2 regions of the Streptomyces sp. NBC_01233 genome follow, and region 2 is predicted to be linked to the other one. Evidence: riboswitches for the same ligand, from Rfam matches in the RefSeq annotation. Region 2 holds a riboswitch; the other holds the start of a gene.
What was found. A riboswitch is a leader RNA that binds a small molecule or an ion and turns the genes downstream of it on or off. The one in region 2 is predicted to bind glycine.
Positions count from the first base shown of each region.

Region 1: another riboswitch for glycine. It lies ahead of gcvT (glycine cleavage system aminomethyltransferase GcvT); the one in region 2 lies ahead of gcvP (aminomethyl-transferring glycine dehydrogenase).

Region 1 covers NZ_CP108514.1:6,466,176-6,476,981, forward strand. The annotation lists gene OG332_RS30930 (cytochrome P450) at 1-185, opposite strand, end outside; gene OG332_RS30935 (hypothetical protein) at 182-349, opposite strand; partial or broken gene OG332_RS30945 (tRNA-dependent cyclodipeptide synthase) at 330-1,096, opposite strand; gene OG332_RS30950 (EF-hand domain-containing protein) at 1,352-1,564, shown strand; gene OG332_RS30955 (PadR family transcriptional regulator) at 1,619-2,167, opposite strand; gene OG332_RS30960 (flavodoxin family protein) at 2,210-2,986, shown strand; partial or broken gene OG332_RS30965 (dihydrofolate reductase family protein) at 3,026-3,670, shown strand; gene OG332_RS30970 (hypothetical protein) at 3,891-4,394, shown strand; gene OG332_RS30975 (L-serine ammonia-lyase) at 4,459-5,841, opposite strand; gene glyA (serine hydroxymethyltransferase) at 6,223-7,479, opposite strand; gene gcvH (glycine cleavage system protein GcvH) at 7,495-7,875, opposite strand; gene gcvT (glycine cleavage system aminomethyltransferase GcvT) at 7,987-9,102, opposite strand; glycine riboswitch at 9,243-9,346, opposite strand; gene OG332_RS30995 (AAA family ATPase) at 9,553-10,221, shown strand; gene OG332_RS31000 (enhanced serine sensitivity protein SseB) at 10,371-10,806, shown strand, end outside.
Region 2 covers NZ_CP108514.1:1,708,076-1,718,881, reverse strand. The annotation lists gene OG332_RS07830 (DUF881 domain-containing protein) at 1-627, shown strand, start outside; gene OG332_RS07825 (small basic family protein) at 624-956, shown strand; gene OG332_RS07820 (DUF881 domain-containing protein) at 962-1,804, shown strand; gene OG332_RS07815 (FHA domain-containing protein) at 1,890-2,834, shown strand; gene ftsR (transcriptional regulator FtsR) at 2,906-3,667, shown strand; gene OG332_RS07805 (bifunctional nuclease family protein) at 3,731-4,204, shown strand; gene OG332_RS07800 (MerR family transcriptional regulator) at 4,394-5,032, shown strand; gene OG332_RS07795 (DNA polymerase IV) at 5,095-6,555, shown strand; gene OG332_RS07790 (PRC-barrel domain-containing protein) at 6,635-7,000, opposite strand; glycine riboswitch at 7,114-7,212, shown strand; glycine riboswitch at 7,214-7,345, shown strand; gene gcvP (aminomethyl-transferring glycine dehydrogenase) at 7,409-10,294, shown strand; gene OG332_RS07780 (DUF5999 family protein) at 10,398-10,586, opposite strand.

The DNA.
Region 1 (10,806 bases), 4.8 Mb from region 2:
CGGCGCGGATGGAGCGCCTTCATCACGGCGTTGCGCAGGCCGGCGCTGTTGATGTCGCCCATGGTGTCGACGACCTCGGGCGGGATCGTCAGCGCGTACGGGCGCGGGACCCCGGCGTTCGCCGTGTCCTTGAGGCTGAAGCGCTCGTCCTCCAGCACCTGCTTGGCCAGCGCGTAGCTGCTCACCAGCCAGGCCGGGTCCCCGGTGAGGGTGCGGACCCCGGCGACGGGGCCTTCTCGCGCAGCCGGCCGCACTCCTCGGGGAGCACGTCACCGCGCCGTGAGAGCGGGAAGTCGAGGAGCGGCTGAGGCTCCCGGCCCTCCCGGCCCTCAAACTGCTCGACGCTCACCGACGGTCCTTTCGGCCGGTGCGTGGTGCACGGTGTCCTGGGGTGCGGTGGCCGTGGCGGGCTCGGGCCGTACGACGGCGTAGGCCTGGTTGCGGGTCGCGCGCAGGCCCCCGCCGCGTGCGAAGAGGGCATCGGTCAGCGGCATCTCGACGTGGTAGGCCGCCACCGAGGACGGCACGTCGAGAATGCTCGGGTGTCCACGAAGAACGGGAGCTCGGCCGCCATGTAATCGAAACAGACCTGCAACTGGTGGTCTGTGATCGATTCACCTTCCGGCACCTTGGACCCGATAAAGTGCAGGGCCATCTTCTCGCAGCCCTTGCGGAATTCGCCGTCGGTTTCCAGGAAATGCAGGACGCGACGGTGCAGCAGTTGGTAAACCGGGTTCGACTGGAAGTAGGACAGGGCCCGCACGCGGATATCGGCCTGCCCGGGGACCGATTCCTCCACGCCCTTGAGTATCCGCCGCCGGACCGCCTTGATTTCCTTCCCGGCGCGCCTTTCCGCGTGCTCGCGGGTGTAGCCGAAAGCGGCGAACATTCGGTCCACATGGAGGTCGGCGTAGACGAAGTCGACCTGTGCGAAGCGGGTCTTGGCCCACTGGGCGAGGCCGGCGATGCGTTCGGAACTGAAGTAGCTGTTGCCGGGACTCACTCCGATGAGCACATGGTCGCCGTCTTCCCGGATGTGGCGGCAGGTGCGGGTGAAGGGCAGGACTTCGAATGATGCGTCAGCTGTGATCGTCACCTGTGTGGTCGCCCTTGTTGCCGCTTGTCCCTGGGAGCCCTGCGCTCCTGGTGTGGCGGCAATGCCGTTACGTTATGCCGTGGCCCCGGAGCGTGACAAGCGGAGGCCGGGATTTGTTGGCTGGAATTATCGCTTCCGTATTACGGAAGGGTAATTGAAGTTATTTCTGCCGCTCGAACGGGACCCGCGGCGGGGGCCGGCCGGGGGGACCGCTACCCTGAGCCGGTCAACAGGCATCAAGAAGGAGTGGACCCAGTGGCGGACATCGAGAACGCACGGACGACGTTCGGCAAGTTCGACGTGAACGGCGACGGCTTCGTCACGGCCGACGAGTTCAAGGCGGCCATGGCGGCCATGGGCGACCCGTTCGTCACCGGCCCGGTCGCGGACGCCGTGATCGCCGCCAAGGACGCGAACGGCGACGGCCTGCTGAGCTTCGACGAGTTCTGGGTCTCCCTGAACAAGTAGTCGGTCCCTCCGCTCCCGCCCCGCCGCCGGGGCGGGAGCGTGCGTGCGCTCGCGTCAGGCTTGCGGCCCGGACATGTCCTCGACCTCGGCGAGGGCCTCCTCCAGCCAGGTCAGCCAGAACGTCTCCAGGGCGATCCCGCCGTGCAGGACGAGCCGGCGCAGCCGGTCCTCCACGGCGTCGCGCCCCGGCGGGAAGTCCTTCTCCTCGATGGCCTCGTACTGCGCCAGCTGGCGCCGGTGCAGATCCAGATGGCGCCGCAGCTCAGGGCCGAGCCCCTGCGGCCCCACCACGCCCGCCGCCCGGATCCGCAGCAGCAGCGGGTCGCGCATCGGCTTCGGGTCCTGGCTCTCGCCGACCCACCGGGCCAGCTCGGCGCTGCCGCCGGGCAGCACCTCGTACTCCTTCTTCTGCCCCCGCACGGGCACCTCGCTGGGCAGCGCCCGGATCAGCCCGGCCTCCTCCAGCCGCCCGAGCTCGCGGTAGATCTGCTGGTGCGTCGCCGACCAGAAGTACCCGATCGACTTGTCGAACCGCCGGGTCAGCTCCAGCCCGGACGAGGGCTTCTCGAGCAGGGCGGTGAGGATGGCATGGGGGAGGGACATGGCGCCATCCTAGATTTGCGGGCGCCGCCCCATGGCCGCCCCATGGCCGCCCCGTACGGCCGCCCCCGGCTGGCGGCCGGGCCCGGCGGTGCGCAGGCTGGGGGAGTGTCCGCCGACTTCGAGTACGCCGACCTCACCGCCGTCTACGTGAACTGCACCCTCAAGCGCTCGCCCGAGACCAGCAACACCGACGGCCTGATCGCGAAGAGCCGCGCGGTCATGGAAGCGGCCGGCGCCCGCACCTCGCTCATCCGGGCCGTCGACCACGACATCGCGACCGGCGTCTGGCCGGACATGACCGAGCACGGCTGGGAGAGCGACCAGTGGCCGGTCCTCTACAGCCAGATCATGGACGCCGACATCCTCGTGCTGTGCGGCCCCATCTGGCTCGGCGACAACAGCTCCGTGATGAAGCAGGTCATCGAGCGGCTCTACGCCTGCTCCTCCCTGCTGAACGAGCAGGGCCAGTACGCCTATTACGGGCGGGTCGGCGGCGCGCTGATCACCGGCAACGAGGACGGCGTCAAGCACTGCGCCATGAACATCCTCTACAGCCTCCAGCACCTCGGCTACGTGATCCCGCCGCAGGCCGACGCGGGGTGGATCGGCGAGGCCGGACCCGGGCCGTCCTACCTCGACCCGGGCTCGGGCGGTCCCGAGAACGACTTCACCAACCGCAACACCACCTTCATGTCGTGGAACCTGATGCACCTGGCCGCCCTGCTCAAGCGCTCGGGAGGCGTCCCGGCCCACGGCAACCAGCGCTCGCTCTGGGACGCCGGCTGCCGCTTCGACTTCCCCAACCCCGAGCACCGCTGAGCCCGCGCCGCGCACGTGGCCGAACGGCTGGAGGAAGCCGTGGAACAACTGCTGAGAGTCCAGAACTTCGGCGTCTCGCGCGATGGATTCGGTGCCGGTGAGCACCAGAGCCTGGAGCGGCCGTTCGGCGACGCCGACCCCGGGGAGCTGTTCGCCTGGGCCGGAGCCACGGCGAGCTGACCCCATCGCACCGACCCCGGAGGGAGCCGGGGCCTCGACGACTACTTCACCCGGGACTTCGAGCACAACATCGGTGCCGAGATCATGGGCCGCAACAAGTTCGGGCCCCAGCGCGGGCCCTGGCGCGACCACGACTGGCGCGGCTGGTGGGGCGACGAGCCCCCGTTCCACACACCGGTGTTCGTCATGACCCACCACGAACGCCCTTCGTTCACGCTCTCCGACACCGCCTTCCACTTCGTCGACGCCGACCCGGCCACGGTCCTCGGCATGGCACGGGTAGCGGCGCGGGGCCGGGACGTCCGGCTCGGCGGCGGGGCCACCACCATCCGGGAGTTCCTCGACGCCGACCTCGTCGACACCCTGCACGTGGCGGTCGCGCCGGTGGAGTTCGGAGCCGGGGCGCGGCTCTGGGAGTCCCCCGACGAGCTGCTCGACCGGTTCCATCTCGACGTCGTGCCCAGCCCGAGCGGCGTGACGCACCACCTCTTCTGGCGGCGGTGAGCACCTGTGCCGTCCGAAGCCGCCAGAGCCGGGAGGATCTGAGACCTCCCTCTTCTCCTCCTGGTCGGCCTTCCTGCCCCGGGCGAGGAGATCCACCACGTGCGGGGCATGCGGGAGGACCGGGAGTGGTGGGCGTCCGATGCTTCCTGTGGAGCTCGGTCGAATGCGGCCCGCAGCGGTGGCGAGTCACCATCGCTTCTCGAAACGGGGGCTACGCTGGGTGGCCACGGACGAGATCTGCAACGTGCTCCCGTACGGCGAGCTCGCCGACCCGCTCGGGGCGCGCGAGGAGGCCGCGGACCGGGACAAGCGGTCCGGCCAGGGCGCCCAGGGCGCCCCGGGCGTCAAGTGCGTCCAGCCGCTCGTCGAGACCGGCCCGGCGAAGTACGGCAACGTCAAGGTGGAGCTGGACCTCGCGTACACGGAGAGCGTCGACTTCTCCGAGGACGTCTTCGCCCGGGCCCGGGGCACGGCCGAGGACATGCCCGACAGCGGCCTCACCGAGGTGAAGGGCGTCGGCAAGGAGGCCTACCGGTTCGCCTTCAACAAGCCGACCGAGCTGCGCCGGGTGCGCGCGCTGCGGCTGCGCGACGGCAACATGATGATCGACGTGACGGTCACGGCCGAGGCCCGCACACCGCCCACTGCCGAGAGCCTGAAGGCGTACGACGCGTCGGTGGACGATTTCGCCAAGGGGGTCCTCAAGGCGCTGCGCCGCGGATAGCCGATGGCGGAAACGGGAAGGGGCCCGGCGCGTACGCCGGGCCCCTTCCGTCACCGGTCGGCGATCAGCACTCGATGACGTTGACCGCGAGGCCGCCGCGGGCCGTCTCCTTGTACTTCACCTTCATGTCCGCGCCGGTCTCCTTCATGGTCTTGATGACCTTGTCGAGGGAGACCTTGTGGGTGCCGTCGCCGCGCATCGCCATCCTGGCGGCGGTGACGGCCTTGACCGCGGCCATGCCGTTGCGCTCGATGCAGGGGATCTGCACCAGGCCGCCGACCGGGTCGCAGGTCAGACCCAGGTTGTGCTCCATGCCGATCTCGGCCGCGTTCTCGACCTGCTCCGGGGTGCCGCCGAGGACCTCGGCGAGCGCACCGGCCGCCATCGAGCAGGCGGAGCCCACCTCGCCCTGGCAGCCGACCTCGGCGCCGGAGATCGAGGCGTTCTCCTTGAAGAGCATGCCGATCGCGCCCGCCGCGAGGAGGAAGCGGACCACGCCGTCCTCGTCCGCGCCCGGAACGAAGTTCATGTAGTAGTGGAGCACCGCCGGGAGGACGCCCGCGGCGCCGTTGGTCGGGGCGGTCACGACCCGGCCGCCCGCCGCGTTCTCCTCGTTGACCGCCATCGCGTAGATCGTCGCCCACTCGCTGCGGTGCAGCATCGGGTCGCCCTCGGTGCGCAGCTGGCGTGCCGTGGAGGCGGCCCGGCGCTTGACCCGCAGGCCGCCGGGGAGGATGCCCTCGCGGGACATGCCGCGCGAGACGCAGGACTGCATGACGCGCCAGATCTCCAGGAGGCCCTCGCGGATCTCCTCCTCCGTGCGCCAGGCCTTCTCGTTCTCCAGCATCAGCGAGGAGATCGACAGGCCGGTCTCGTTCGCGAGGCGCAGCATCTCGTCGCCGGAGCGGAAGGGGTACTTCAGCACCGTGTCGTCGAGCTTGATCCGGTCCTCGCCGACCGCGTCCTCGTCCACGACGAAGCCGCCGCCGACCGAGTAGTAGGTCTTCTCCAGCAGCGGGGTGCCGGCGCTGTCGTACGCGAAGAGCGTCATGCCGTTCGCGTGGTACGGCAGGGACCGCCGGCGGTGGAGGATCAGCTGGTTCGGCTCGTCGAAGGCGATCTCGTGGGCATCGCCTATCTCCGCGCCCAGCAGCCGCAGCCGGCCGCTCTTGCGGATGCGCTCCACCTCGTCGTCCGCCGTCTCGACGTTCACGGTGCGCGGAGAGTGGCCCTCCAGGCCGAGCAGCACCGCCTTGGGGGTGCCGTGTCCGTGGCCGGTCGCGCCGAGGGAGCCGAAGAGCTCGGCCCGCACGGCGGTGGTCTGGGCCAGCACGCCGTCCTTCTTCAGCCGCGTGACGAACATCCGCGCGGCGCGCATCGGACCGACCGTGTGGGAGGAGGAGGGACCGATGCCGATGGAGAAGAGATCGAAGACGGAGATGGCCACGGTGGCGGACTCCCTTGTCTGCTCGTGGGGTGGGAGGGGGCAGGAGAGGTGGATTGATCGGATTTTGTCCGACAGTCGAGCTTAACGCGATGAGGTGAACGGCTCGGCTGTCGGACGAGGTGGGAAGGATTACGTGGACAGGTCGGGCGGGTGCCGTCTCGCGCTCCGGAGCCGCCTCGTCGTCCCGCACGGCCGTGGCCGCGCCGACACTCGTCGCCGGGTGGCGGAAGAAGGGGTGGAGGGAGCCCTGCGCCGTGCGGGGGCTAGGGGCCGGGGCAGGTGCGGAGGGTGGGGGCGGGGGGTGCGCCCGCCCGGTACTCCTTGGTCATGAGAAGGGCCCGGCCCTGTCCGCGAACAAGACCGGGCCCTTCATGCCGTCGCTTAGAGCGACGGGTACAGCGGGAACTTCGCGGCGAGCGCGGAGACGCGCGCCTTGAGGGACTCGGCGTCGTACGCCGGCTTCAGCGCCTGCGCGATGATCTCGGCGACCTCGGTGAAGGCCTCGGCGTCGAAACCGCGGGTGGCGAGGGCCGGCGTACCGATCCGCAGACCCGAGGTGACCATCGGGGGCCGCGGGTCGTTCGGGATGGCGTTGCGGTTGACCGTGATGCCGACCTCGTGGAGGCGGTCCTCGGCCTGCTGGCCGTCCAGCTCGGAGTTGCGCAGGTCGACCAGGACCAGGTGCACGTCGGTGCCGCCGGTGAGGACGTCCACGCCCACGGCCTTGACGTCGTCCTGGACCAGGCGGGCGGCGAGGATCTTGGCGCCCTCCAGGGTGCGCTCCTGGCGCTCCTTGAACTCGGGCGAGGCCGCGACCAGGAAGGAGACGGCCTTGGCCGCGATCACGTGCTCCAGCGGGCCGCCCTGCTGACCCGGGAAGACCGCGGAGTTGATCTTCTTGGCCAGCTCCTGCGTCGACAGGATGACACCGCCGCGCGGACCGCCGAGGGTCTTGTGCGTGGTGGTCGTGACGACGTGGGCGTGCGGCACCGGGTTCGGGTGCAGACCCGCGGCGACCAGGCCGGCGAAGTGCGCCATGTCGACCATCAGGTACGCGCCGACCTCGTCCGCGATCCGGCGGAAGGCGGCGAAGTCCAGCTGGCGCGGGTACGCGGACCAGCCGGCGACGATCAGCTGCGGCTTGGACTCCTTGGCGAGGCGCTCGACCTCGGCCATGTCCACCTCGCCGGTCTCGTCGACGTGGTACGGGACCACGTTGTAGAGCTTGCCGGAGAAGTTGATCTTCATGCCGTGGGTCAGGTGACCGCCGTGGGCCAGGTTGAGGCCCATGATCGTGTCGCCCGGCTTCAGCAGCGCGAACATCGCGGCGGCGTTCGCCTGCGCACCCGAGTGCGGCTGGACGTTCGCGTGCTCGGCGCCGAACAGCGCCTTGATGCGGTCGATCGCGATCTGCTCGACGACGTCGACGTGCTCGCAGCCGCCGTAGTAACGGCGGCCCGGGTAGCCCTCGGCGTACTTGTTGGTCAGGACCGAACCCTGGGCCTCCATGACGGCGACCGGAGCGAAGTTCTCCGACGCGATCATTTCCAGGGTGGACTGCTGGCGCACGAGCTCGGCGTCGACGGCGGCGGCGACGTCCGGGTCGAGCTCGTGGAGAGGGGTGTTCAGTACAGACATCAGGGTCCCCTGGGGTCAGTTACCGGCGGTGAGCTTGGTGTACTCCTCGAAGGACAGGGCGTCCTTCGGCTCCTCCGAGAGGCGCACCTTGAACAGCCAGCCGCCCTCGAACGGGGCCGTGTTCACGAGCGCCGGGTCGTCCACGACGTCCTGGTTGGCCTCGACGATCTCGCCGGAGACGGGGGAGTACAGGTCGCTGACCGACTTCGTCGACTCCAGCTCGCCACAGGTCTCGCCCTCGGTCACGGTGTCGCCGACCTCGGGGAGCTGGGCGTAGACGACGTCACCGAGCGCGTTGGCCGCGAACTCCGTGATGCCGACCGTCGCGACGCCGTCCACGGCGTCCGACAGCCACTCGTGCTCCTTGGTGTAACGCAGCTTCTCGGGGTTGCTCATGACCTGATTCTCCTGGATGCGGGGGAGTGGATACGAACGGTGGTCTCGGGTACTGAGACGCTGCCGTACGGGGTTCCGTACGGCTCGTGCACGGCTCGGCCGTGTGCGGAACTACTTCTGCCGCTTGTAGAACGGCAGCGCCACGACCTCGTACGGCTCATGCGTACCGCGAATGTCGACGCCGACGCCGGAGGTGCCGGGCGCGGCGTGCGCCGCGTCCACGTACGCCATCGCGATCGGCTTGCCCAGCGTCGGGGACGGGGCGCCCGAGGTGATCTCGCCGATGACCTGACCGTCGGCGACGACCGGGAAACCGGCGCGCGGGACGCGGCGGCCCTCGGCGATCAGGCCGACCAGCTTGCGCGGCGGGTTGGTGGCGGCGCGCTCGGCGGCGACCTCCAGCGCGGCGCGACCGACGAAGTCCCCCTCCTTCTCGAACTTCACGACCCGGCCCAGCCCCGCGTCGAAGGGGGTCAGGGAGGTGGTCAGCTCGTGCCCGTACAGCGGCATGCCCGCTTCCAGGCGCAGGGTGTCGCGGCAGGACAGGCCGGCCGGCACCAGGCCGACGCCCTCGCCCGCCTTGGTCAGCGCCTGCCACAGCTCCACGGCGTGCTCGGGGGCGACGAACAGCTCGAAGCCGTCCTCGCCCGTGTAGCCCGTACGCGCGATCAGCGCGGGCACGCCCGCGACGGTGCCCGGCAGACCGGCGTAGTACTTGAGGCCGTCCAGATCGGCGTCCGTCAGGGACTTCAGGATGCCGGGGGACTCCGGGCCCTGCACCGCGAGCAGCGCGTACGCGTCGCGGTCGTCGCGGACCTCGGTGTCGAAGCCGGCGGCGCGCTCGGTCAGGGCGTCGAGGACGACCTGGGCGTTGGAGGCGTTGGCGACGACCATGAACTCGGTCTCGCCGAGGCGGTAGACGATCAGGTCGTCGACGATCCCGCCGTCTTCCTGGCAGATGTGCGTGTAGCGGGCGCGGCCGACGCCGACGGTGGAGATGTTGCCGACCAGCGCGTAGTCGAGGGCCTTGACGGCCTCCGGGCCGGTCAGCGTGATCTCGCCCATGTGCGACAGGTCGAACAGACCGGCCTTGGTGCGCACGGCGTTGTGCTCGTCGCGCTCGCTGGCGTACCGCAGCGGCATGTCCCAGCCCGCGAAGTCGGTCATGGTCGCACCGAGCGAGCGGTGCAGCGCATCGAGGGCGGTCAGACGGGGGGCAGTGCTCATGGGTGTGGCTCCCGAGTCCCAGGGCATGACATGACGAGGAGGGTCCTCCCCATCTGTCATCGGAACCTGAGAGGTTCGCCGAGAGTTCCTCGGCTTGCACCTTGGGTGGAGCTGTCGAGCAGCTCGCTTTTCAGATCTGCCTCATCCACGCGGTACGGGGCCTGAGAGATTCAAGGGAGGATCTTGCTCCTTCGGCGCCCGCGCACGGCCTTGCGGCGTGCCGGGACTCTCCCGCGCGGATTCAAGCGGCCGGTATGCAGTTGGTCCAGATGGCGCACATCATTGCACGCCATGCCCGTGATCGGGCGGAGGGGTCCGAAAGTTCGTACGGTGCCCCGAGCGGGCGGACCGGAACCGGGGCTGCCGGATTACCGTCTCTTTACACTCAGTGGGCAAGGGTCCTGGTGGCCCGATTCGGGGGAGGCGAACACTGTGCGGAGATTCGGAGTGGTGACGACGACGGGAACCGTGGACGCGGTGCCGGCGCAGCGCGGCACGCACGGACGGGACCACGGGCGCAAGCGTGCGGCGGACCCCGGCATCCGCCCCGTACGCGACCTGCGCGGCCCCGCGGTGCACGGCCCGCAGCGGCTCGCGTTCGCGGACGGGGACATCGTCGTCGTGTCCGGCCTGCCCGGCGGCGGCAAGAGCACGCTGATCAAGCGGGCGGCGGCCGAGGGCGGCGCCGTCGACTCCCAGGACGCCCGTGAGCGCTGGGAGCGGCGGATGCCGGCGGCGCTGCCGTACGCGGTGTACCGCCCGCTGGTGCGCGCCGCGCACTACTGGGGGCTGTGGCGGCTCCTGCGCTCCGGAGCCTCCGTGGTCGTCCACGACTGCGGTACGCAGAGCTGGGTGCGCGGCCTGCTCGCGGTGGCCGCGCGGCGCCGGGGGCGGGCGCTGCACCTGCTCCTCCTCGACAGCAGCCCCGCGGAGGCCCTCTCCGGCCAGGCCGCGCGGGGGCGACGGGTGTCCGCCTACGCCTTCGCCCGCCACCGCGGCGCGGTGGGCCGCCTGCTGCGCGAAGCCGAGGCGGGCCGCCCCCCGGCAGGCTGCGCCTCGGTGACCCTCCTGGACCGGGCCTCCGCCGCGACGGTGACCCGCATCGCCTTCCGCGCCTGACCGCCGGTTCCACGCCTGACCGCCGGGCGCGCGCCGCCGCTGCCGGGCTCTGCCCCCGGGACCCGGGGCGGAGCCCCGGCGACGGTGCGGCACACGGGGCCGGTACCCTGCGGGGCGACACGCGCGGGATCAGGCAAAGGCAGGGGCACATGCAGGGCAGCGGCTGGCCGGGGAATGAGCTGGAGCAGGTGCTCGGGGCGGCGCTCGGGCACCCGGACGCAGGCGGGCGGATCCTGGAAGTGCTCGGGCGCAGCCAGGTGTGGGTCCCCCTGCCCGGCGGCGGTGGCCCGGACTCGGCCGATCTCACCCTGCCCACGATGGACATCGGCGGGGCGGCGTACGTCCCCGTCTACACCTCCGAGGCCCAGTTCCTCGCCTGCGTCGGCCCCGGCATGGGCTTCGCCGTGGCCCCGGCCGTGGAGTTCGCCCGCGGCCTGCCCCCGCAGCTCGGCATCGCGCTCAATCCCGACGGCGCCGTCGGCGTCCCGCTGCCCCCGCCCGCCGTCGCGGAGCTCTGCCGCACCGGCCGGACCCCGCTCGACGGCCCCTCCACCGGCGGCCGAGTCCGGCTCTACGAGCCCGACT
Region 2 (10,806 bases):
CACGAGCTGATCGACCGGGTGCAGCGGGCCGATGAGCGCGCGGACGGCCTGGAGCGCCAGATCGACAGCCTGAGGACCGATGTCGCGGCCCGCCAGCGCGCGGCGCTGAAGCAGCCCGGCGGGGGCCAGGGCGAGCTCGTGGCGCTGCTGGCCGGTGCCACGGAGGTGCGCGGGCCCGGGATCAAGCTGGTCGTGGACGATGCGAAGGGCGCTTCCTCCGGAGGCGGTGGCAAACCGCGTGAGAGCTCTGGTTTCTCGGACACCGGCCGGCTCCGCGACCGCGACATGCAGAAGATCGTCAACGGGCTGTGGCAGTCCGGGGCGGAGGCCGTCTCCATCAACGGGCAGCGGCTCACGGAACTCTCGGCGATCAGGGCCGCGGGTGACGCGATACTGGTCGACAACAGGCCGCTGGTGCCGCCGTACGAGGTGCTGGCGGTGGGGGACAAGAAGCGGCTCGGCACGGCCTTCCAGGACTCTGCGGACGGCCAGTACCTGCACGTGCTGCAGGAGAGCTACGGGATCCGCTACACCCTGTCCGCCGCGGACGAGGTGCGGCTGCCGGCCGCGTCGAGTCTGACCGTACGTACAGCTACACCGGTAGAACAGCAGAAGGGTGCATCGTGATCGCGGTACTGGGCCTCTTGGCCGGAGTGGTGGTCGGACTTCTGGTCCGGCCCGAAGTACCGGCCGTGGTGGAGCCTTATCTGCCGATCGCCGTGGTGGCGGCGCTGGACGCGGTGTTCGGCGGTCTGCGCGCGATGCTGGACGGGATCTTCGTGGACAAGGTCTTCGTGGTGTCGTTCCTGTCGAACGTGGTGGTGGCGGCGCTGATCGTCTTCCTCGGTGACAAGCTCGGCGTCGGCTCGCAGCTGTCCACGGGTGTGGTCGTGGTCTTCGGCATCCGCATCTTCTCCAACGCCGCGGCCATCCGCCGGCACGTGTTCCGGGCGTGAGGCCGATGGGTACGAACGACAGTCCCGAGGAGTCGGGTCCGGGGCCCGCCGAGCAGCCGCCGCAGGACGTGCCGCCGCAGGACGTGCCGGCGCAGCCTGCGCAGGAGTCCGTGCAGGCGGCTTCGCCCGAGGAGACCGGCCGGCAGCGGCTCGCGTCCGGGCTGTGGCCGCCGCGGGTGAGCCGGGCCCAACTGATCGTCGCCCTGCTGCTGTTCGTCCTGGGGCTGGGGCTGGCCATCCAGGTGCGGTCGAACAGCGACTCCAGCGCGCTGCGCGGGGCCCGCCAGGAGGACCTCGTACGGATCCTGGACGAGCTCGACGGGCGGACCAAGCGCCTGGAAGAGGAGAAGCAGGCGCTGGAGGATCAGCGCAGGGAGCTGGAGAGCAGCTCCAACCAGGCCGAGGAGGCCCGCAAGCAGACCGTGGAGAAGGAGCGGCAACTCGGGATCCTGGCCGGTACGGTGGCAGCGCAGGGCCCGGGCATCACGCTGAAGATCACCGATCCCACGGGCCAGGTGAAGTCCGACCAGCTGCTGGACACCCTTCAGGAGCTGCGGGCGGCCGGGGCCGAGGCGATCCAGATCAACGGTGTGCGCATCGTGGCCGGCTCGTACTTCTCCGACGAGAACGGTGGGGTCGCGATCGACGGTAAGAAGATCACACAGCCCTACGAGTTCAGGGTGATCGGCAAGCCCCAGGATCTGGAGCCCGCGCTCAACATTCCCGGTGGGGTCGTCCAGACGCTGGAGAAGGAGCAGGCGACCGTTGCCGTCACACGGTCGGCGAAGATCGTTGTGGATGCCTTGCGGGCTGCGAAGCAGCCTGACTACGCTCGGTCGTCATCGTGAGGAACTGGAGTGGAGGGTGGAGCGGCTCACGCGGGCGGATGCCTGCGGGGGGTCGGCGCACTGAAGTCGCGGTGCGTGGTGGAAACTGTCTGGTGGTTACGGACGTTGTGAGAATGTCCGGGTCGGCAGGTGTCTGCATTCGGAGTTCGTCCTGCCCCACGGGCGGGTCTGTTTCGGTCAAGGGGAATCGCCCGTGAAGTTGTTTGAGAAGTTGTTCGGCAAGAAGAACCGCGAGGACAGCGGTGCGGCACGGCACCGTGCGGGGCACGGGGACGTGGAAGGGCAGGGCGACCGGCCGCTCTTCCGCGACGAGGTTGCCGGCCCGGGTGATATTTCGGGCGCCCACGGCGCGTCGTCCGTTGACCCTGCCGGTACCGGAGGCATAGGTTTCGGTGAACCATCAACCTCAACTGCGGGTGGAGGGTTTGCCCCCGACCCGTACGCCACCAATGCCTCCGCGGGGCAGCCGCGGCGCGAGGAGCCGTCCATGTCGGCCGAGCAGATTTGCAGCAGGTGCGGACACCGCAGCGATGCGGCCAGCCGGTTCTGCTCCAACTGCGGGGCGCCGCTGCGGCCGGGTCTGACGCCGGAGCGTGCCTCGGAGACCACGTCCACCATCTCGATCTCGGGCCTGGAGGCCTACGAGGCCGAGGTGTCGGGACAAACGCACGTGTCGTCCTCGCTGTCCCCCGAGGCCCAGGCCGCGGTGGAAGCGCTGCCCCCCGGTTCCGCCCTGCTCATCGTGCGGCGCGGTCCCAACTCCGGTAGCCGCTTCCTGCTGGACGGCGAGCTGACCACGGCGGGCCGGCACCCGCAGAGCGACATCTTCCTGGACGACGTCACCGTCTCCCGGCGCCATGTCGACTTCCGCCGGGGCCAGGACGGCGGCTTCACCGTCTCCGACGTGGGCAGCCTCAACGGCACGTACGTGAACCGGGAACCGATCGACTCCGTCGCCCTGCACAACGGCGACGAGGTGCAGATCGGCAAGTACCGGCTGGTCTTCTACGCGAGCCTGCGGGGCATCTGACCCCTTCCGGACACCGTCCGGGGGGACCCCCACCCCCGGACTCCGTCCGGGGGCTTCCCAGGGAAGGTCCCATGCTGCGCAACCCGACAGGGGGTGCCGGAAACGGCACCACCGGCTCCGCCGGGCGGCTGGTGAGCATCGGCACGGTGCTCACCACGCTGCGTGACGAGTTCCCCGAAGTCACCATCTCGAAGATCCGTTTTCTGGAGGCGGAGGGGCTCGTCGAGCCCCGGCGCACCCCTTCGGGATACCGCAAGTTCAGCGCCGAGGACGTGGAGCGCCTCGCCCACATCCTGCGTCTGCAGCGCGACCACTACCTGCCGCTGAAGGTCATCCGCGAGCAGCTCGACGCGCTTGCCCGCGGTGAGCAGATCCGCATCCCGGCGCCCACCGCGCACGGGGATTCCAACGATCCCACCAGCCCGGCGGCCGTGTACGGCGAGGTCGGGCGGGAGCGGCCCACCGTGGCCCGGGTGGGCCGGGCGGAGCTGATCGCCGCCGCCGACGCGGACGAGGTCCAGCTGGTCGAGTGGGAGTCGTACGGGCTGCTGGCCGAGGCGCCGGGCGGTGGTTTCGACGCCGAGGCGGTCACGGTGGCCCGGCTCGTGGCCGATCTGGGGCGCTTCGGACTGGAGCCGCGGCACTTGCGCGCGATGAAGGCCGCCGCCGACCGGGAGGCGGGCCTGGTGGAGCAGGTCGTGGCGCCGCTGCGCCGGCACCGCAACCCGCAGACCAGAGCCCATGCGGAGGCCACGCTGAAGGAGCTGGCGGGGCTGTCCGTACGGCTCCACGAGGCCCTCGTGCAGACGGCTCTGGGCGTCCGGCTGCGGTGACCGCGCTGGTCGGAGTGGAGCCCCGACTACCCAAACCTGGCGGGCAGGTCCTAGGGTTGCTGTGTGAACGAGCTCGACGTTGTGGGTGTCCGGGTGGAAATGCCCTCCAACCAACCGATCGTGCTCCTGCGTGAAGTGGGAGGCGACCGGTACCTCCCCATCTGGATCGGTCCAGGGGAGGCGACCGCCATTGCCTTCGCGCAGCAGGGGATGGCCCCTGCCCGGCCGCTGACGCACGACCTGTTCAAGGACGTGCTGGAGGCGATCGGCGAGGAGCTCACCGAGGTCCGGATCACGGATCTGCGGGAGGGCGTCTTCTACGCGGAGCTCGTCTTCGCCAGCGGGGTCGAGGTGAGCGCGCGGCCTTCCGATGCCATAGCGCTGGCCCTGCGGACGGGGACGCCGATCTACGGCAGTGACGGCGTGCTGGACGACGCCGGAATCGCCATTCCGGACGAGCAGGAGGACGAGGTGGAGAAGTTCCGCGAGTTCCTCGACCAGATCTCGCCCGAGGACTTCGGCACCGGCCCGCAGTGAGGCGTGGGCCGCGTCGCCCGCGCGATCGGCGGGGAACTTTCAGCCCATTCGATTAGCCCTTCCCCATAACGGGATACGGGAAACCACTCTCAGGGTGATTATCACTCGGCGTGCCGAGTGTGGCGATCGTTGACGCACCCCTGGTGACTGCCTACCTTCAAGGTGGCAGGTCAAGGACGGAGGGTCGGCGTGAGGATCACGGGCGACGGTACGACCGGGGGCACCCCCGTACGGAGTGACGCTGGGCCGTACCCGCTGCACGGTGGCGCGGTCGGTTCCGCGCGCCGTCAGCCGGAGTCGACGCCGGTCGGACCGGTGAGCGGTGACCCGGCGCCCGAGCAGATCGGATACCGCGGGCCGACGGCGTGTGCCGCGGCCGGCATCACGTACCGGCAGCTGGACTACTGGGCGCGTACCGGGCTGGTGGAGCCGAGTGTGCGCCCCGCGTACGGTTCGGGCACCCAGCGGCTCTACAGCTTCCGCGACGTCGTGGTCCTCAAGATCGTCAAGCGCTTCCTGGACACCGGGGTGGCGCTGCAGAACATTCGTACGGCGGTCCAGCACCTGCGTGACCGCGGGTTCTCGGACCTCGAGCGGATGACGCTGATGAGCGACGGCGCCACCGTGTACGAGTGCACCTCGCCGGACCAGGTCGTGAGCCTGCTCCAGGGAGGGCAGGGCATCTTCGGCATCGCCGTGGGCGTGGTGTGGCGCGATGCCGAGAGCGCGCTCTCGCAGCTGCACGGGGAGCGGGTGGACACCGGCGAGACCCTGGTCGGGCACAACCCGACGGACGAGCTGGCCGCCCGCCGCAACCGCGCCGTCTGATCCAGGCCGGAGAAATGATCCAGGCCGGAGAAATGTCAGTCCCGTAGGGCAGCATCGGTGCCGTGAGAGCCGCGCCGACCATTCTGCATCTGGACATGGATGCCTTCTACGCCTCCGTGGAGCAGGCGTCGAAGCCCAGCCTGCGGGGCAAGGCCGTCATCGTCGGCGGGCTGGGGCCGCGCGGGGTCGTCGCCACGGCTTCGTACGAGGCGAGGCGGTTCGGGGTGCACTCCGCGATGCCCACGGCGCAGGCGCGGCGGCTCTGCCCGAACGGCGCCTACCTGTTCCCGCGCTTCAGCCTCTACCGGCAGGTCAGTGACGTGGTGATGGCCCTGCTGCGGGAGCTGTCGCCGCTCGTGGAGCCGCTAAGCCTGGACGAGGCCTTCGTGGACCTGGAGGCGGGCGGGGTGGCCTTCGACTCGCGGACCGCCCGGTCGACGGGGGAGCGGCTGCGGGCCGACATCAGGGCCGCCACGGGGCTCAGTGGGTCGGTGGGGCTCGCCGGGTCGAAGATGCTGGCCAAGGTGGCGTCCGAGGAGGCGAAGCCGGCCGGGCTGCTGCTGATCGAGCCGGGGACCGAGCGCGAGCTGCTCGCGCCGATGTCCGTACGGACGCTGCCCGGAGTGGGGCCGGCCACGGGGGAGCACCTGCGCCGCGCCGGGATCACCACGGTGGGGAAGCTGGCGGAGGCCGGGGAGGACGAGCTGGTCCGGATGCTCGGGCGGGCGCACGGCGTGGGCCTGTACCGGATGGCGCTGGGGCTGGACGACCGGCCGGTGGTCGCGGAGCGGGACGCGAAGTCGGTGTCGGTCGAGGACACCTTCGACGTGGACCTGCACGACCGGGTACGGATCCGCAACGAGGTGCAGCGGCTCGCCGACCGGTGTGTGCAGCGGTTGCGGGGCTCGGGGCACTCGGGGCGGACGATCGTGTTGAAGGTGCGGCGGTACGACTTCTCGACGCTGACGCGGTCCGAGACGCTGCGCGGGCCCACGGACGACCCCGCGGTGGTGCGGGAGGCCGCGGCGCGGCTGCTGGAGGGCGTGGACACCACGGGAGGAGTGCGGCTGCTGGGGGTGGGGGTGACGGGGCTCGCGGACTACACGCAGGAGGACCTGTTCGCGCAGTCGCTCGCCACTGAGCCGGACGGGGCGGGCGGGGCGGGCGGGACGAGTGAGGAGGCCGGGACGGCTGTCGCCGGCGGGAACAGCGAGCCCGGAGCCGCTGCCGCCCCTGTGGGGGCTTCTGAGGCTCCCGGGGCCCCGGCGGCCGCCGAGCCGCCCGGGGGGCCGGAGCCGGCTCCCGAGCGGCGCTGGCCGGCCGGGAGCGACGTACGGCACGCGGTGTACGGGCCCGGGTGGGTGCAGGGCAGCGGGGTGGGGCGGGTGACCGTACGGTTCGAGCAGCCCGGATCGGAGCCCGGCCGGGTGCGGACCTTCCGGGTGGACGACCCCGAGCTGGAGCCTTCCGATCCGCTGCCGCTGGTGGGGGAGGGGGAGCCGGGAGCCGCCCGCCCGGCATGATCCGGAAGCCGGACGGCGGGGCATCGCGTGAGCCGGCCCGAGCACCGGCTCACGGCCGCCGGCCCCCTCCCGGGCCCGCTCAGCCCTCGTCGCTCGCTAGGCGGCCGAAGTCGCGCTGGAAGTCCGTCGGCAGGGTCGTGTCCAGGCCGTAGTGGTGGTAGAGCTGCAGCTCCTGTTCGGGGGAGAGGTGGCGGCCGACGCCGAAGTCGGGGGCGTCCCTGATGAGGGAGCGCTCGAAGGGCACCCGCAGGGTGTCGCCCACCATCTCGCTCGGCTCCAGCGGGACGAAGGCGTCCCGGCTGAAGAGGCCCGTACGGACGGCCGCCCATTCCGGGACGCCCGTGGCATCGTCGAGGTAGACCTCGTCCACGGTGCCGATCTTGGTGCCATTGCGGTCGAACGCCTTGCGGCCGATCAGGCTGCGCGGATCGATGTCGGTCTGCACGGTCCCTCCAAATGGTCGCAACTCCTCCGTAATGACTACAGAAGTGCATAACGGCAGCGGAGGCCACTCGGGGGAGGCCCCAGATCCTCGCTGGTAGGCTGGGTGATGGCTGTCGACCCTGTGCGGGAGAGTCCTCCGAGTGAGCAAGACGGAGGCGCCGAAGGAGCAAATCCTCCCCGGAATCTCTCAGGCATACGTACCGCACGGACGAGGCCACTCTGGAAAGCAGGGGCGGGTACCGGGCGAGCAGTGCCGGTCCCACTCCTCACCGACGGTGAAAGCCGGAGCTCTTGGGCGACCCCCGTGACTCCGGTGAAACTCTCAGGTGCAGATGACAGAGGGGGAGGCCGTCCGGGTGCCAGCGCCGTGGTGCCCCTCGCAGGTCATACGACCAGGAGGCCTCCGTACATGACCGCCAACCGCATTCCGCTCTCCCAGCTGGAGCGAGGCATCCCCTTCGAACAGCGCCACATCGGCCCGGATGCCGAGGCGCAGGCGAAGATGCTCGCCCATGTGGGCTACGGCTCCCTGGACGAACTGACCGCCGCCGCGGTACCGGATGTGATCAAGACCGCCGAGGCGCTCGACCTGCCCGAGGCGCGGACCGAGGCCGAGGTGCTTGCCGAGCTGCGCTCGCTCGCCGACCGCAACCAGGTCCTCTCCCCGATGATCGGTCTCGGCTACTACGGGACCTTCACGCCCCCGGTGATCCTCCGCAACGTCATGGAGAACCCGGCCTGGTACACGGCGTACACGCCGTACCAGCCGGAGATCTCGCAGGGCCGCCTCGAAGCCCTCCTGAACTTCCAGACCGTCGTCGCCGAGCTCACCGGGCTGCCGACCTCGGGCGCCTCGCTGCTCGACGAGGGCACCGCGGCCGCCGAGGCCATGACGCTGGCCCGCCGCGTGGGCAAGGCCAAGGGCAACGTCTTCCTCGTGGACGCCGACGCGCTGCCGCAGACCATCGCCGTGATCGAGACCCGCGCCGAGCCGATCGGCATCGAGGTCGTCGTCGCCGACCTGTCCGAGGGCATCCCGGCCGAGGTCGCCGAGCGCGGTGTCTACGGCGTGCTGATCCAGTACCCGGGCGCCTCCGGTGCCGTCCGCGAGATCAAGCCGGTCATCGACCAGGCGCACGAGCTCGGCGCCATCGTCGCCGTCGCCGCCGACCTGCTCGCGCTGACCCTGCTGACCTCCCCGGGCGCGCTGGGCGCGGACATCGCCGTCGGCACCACCCAGCGCTTCGGCGTCCCGATGGGCTTCGGCGGACCGCACGCCGGCTACATGGCCGTCCAGGACAAGCACGCCCGCTCGCTGCCCGGCCGCCTCGTCGGCGTCTCGGTGGACGCGGACGGCAACAGGGCGTACCGCCTGGCGCTGCAGACCCGCGAGCAGCACATCCGCCGCGAGAAGGCCACCAGCAACATCTGTACCGCTCAGGTGCTGCTCGCCGTCATGGCCGCCATGTACGCCGTCTACCACGGCCCGGACGGTCTGCGGACGATCGCCCGCCGGACCCACCGCTACGCGGCCCTGCTCGCCGCGGGCCTGACGGCCGGCGGGGTCGAGATCGTGCACGGCTCGTACTTCGACACGGTCACCGCCCGTGTCCCGGGCCGCGCTGCCGAGGTCGTCGCCGCCGCCCGCGAGGGTGGCATCAACCTGTACCAGGTCGACGCCGACCACGTCTCCGTCTCCTGCGACGAGACCACCCTGCGCGCCGACGTCGAGGCCGTCTGGGCCGCCTTCGGCGTCACCGCGGACATCGAGGCGCTCGACGCGACCACGGCCGACACCCTGCCCGAGGGCCTGCTGCGCTCGGACGACTACCTGTCGCACCCGGTCTTCCACCAGCACCGCTCCGAGACCGCGATGCTGCGCTACCTGCGCAAGCTCTCGGACAAGGACTACGCGCTGGACCGCGGCATGATCCCGCTGGGCTCCTGCACCATGAAGCTCAACGCGACCACCGAGATGGAGTCGGTCACCTGGCCCGAATTCGGCCAGCTGCACCCCTTCGCTCCGGTGGAGCAGGCCGAGGGCTACCTCACGCTCATCACCGAGCTGGAGGAACGTCTCTGCGAGGTCACCGGTTACGACAAGGTGTCCATCCAGCCGAACGCCGGCTCCCAGGGCGAGCTCGCCGGCCTGCTGGCCGTCCGCGCCTACCACCGCGCGAACGGCGACGAGCAGCGCACCATCTGCCTCATCCCGTCCTCCGCGCACGGCACCAACGCCGCCAGCGCCGTGATGGCCGGCATGAAGGTCGTCGTCGTCAAGACCGCAGACGACGGCGAGGTGGACGCGGACGACCTGCGCGCCAAGATCGAGCAGTACCGCGACGAGCTCGCCGTGCTGATGATCACGTACCCCTCCACGCACGGTGTGTTCGAGGAGCACGTCGCCGACATCTGCGCCCAGGTGCACGAGGCCGGCGGTCAGGTCTACGTGGACGGCGCCAACCTGAACGCCCTGGTGGGCCTCGCCAAGCCGGGTCACTTCGGGGGCGACGTCTCGCACCTGAACCTGCACAAGACCTTCTGCATCCCGCACGGCGGCGGCGGTCCGGGCGTCGGCCCGGTCGGCGTCCGGGCACACCTCGCCCCGTACCTGCCGAACCACCCGCTCCAGCCGACCGCCGGCCCGGAGACGGGCGTCGGCCCGATCTCGGCCGCCCCGTGGGGCTCGGCCGGCATCCTGCCGATCTCGTGGTCGTACGTGCGCCTGATGGGCGGCGAGGGCCTCAAGCGCGCCACCCAGGTGGCGGTGCTCGGTGCCAACTACATCGCCAAGCGCCTGGAGCCGCACTACCCGGTGCTCTACACCGGCCCGGGCAACCTGGTCGCGCACGAGTGCATCATCGACCTGCGCCCGCTGTCGAAGTCCACGGGCGTGAGCGTGGACGACATCGCCAAGCGTCTGATCGACTACGGCTTCCACGCCCCGACGATGTCCTTCCCGGTCGCCGGCACGCTGATGATCGAGCCGACGGAGTCCGAGGACCTCGCCGAGATCGACCGCTTCTGCGACGCGATGATCGCCATCCGCGGCGAGATCGAGCGGGTCGCGGGCGGCGAGTGGCCGGCGGACGACAACCCGCTGGCCAACTCCCCGCACACCGCGGCGGCGCTGGGCGGCGAGTGGAACCACCCGTACACCCGCGATGAGGCCGTCTTCCCGGGCGGCGTCACGGCCGCCGAGAAGTACTGGCCGCCGGTGCGCCGCATCGACGGCGCGTTCGGCGACCGCAACCTGGTCTGCTCCTGCCCCCCGCTGGACGAGTACGACCACTGACACCGAGCGGTGAAGTGACATGAACGAAGGGGCCGGGTCCGGGAGAATCTCCCGGACCCGGCCCCTTCGCCGTGGCTTCCGTCGGCCGGGCCGTCCTCAGCGCCTAGGCCGCCGCGAGCGGGCGGTGCGGGGCGATGATCTGGCCGTCCGGCAGCAGTTCACCGGTGTCCTCGAAGAGCAGGACACCATTGCACAGCAGGCTCCAGCCCTGCTCCGGGTGGTTGGCCACCGGGCGAGCAGCCTCCCGGTCGGCGGATTCGGCTGACGGGCAGGCTGGCTGGTGCTGGCACATGGATGCGTTCTTTCGCTGCGGTGTGGTCTGCGTGCTACGGCTCGATGCGTGATTCATGGCCGTCCCCCTGGGTCATCCCCGCACCCGCGGGGAGCGTGTCATCAGTCTTCCCCCACGACAGCCGCTTCGCAGGTATTTCCCCGCAGCTGTCCTCACAGATTGATGACGCATCACTCGTGCGGGCGGTTCAGGCCAACTCCCCTATCATTTCGGATGGTTC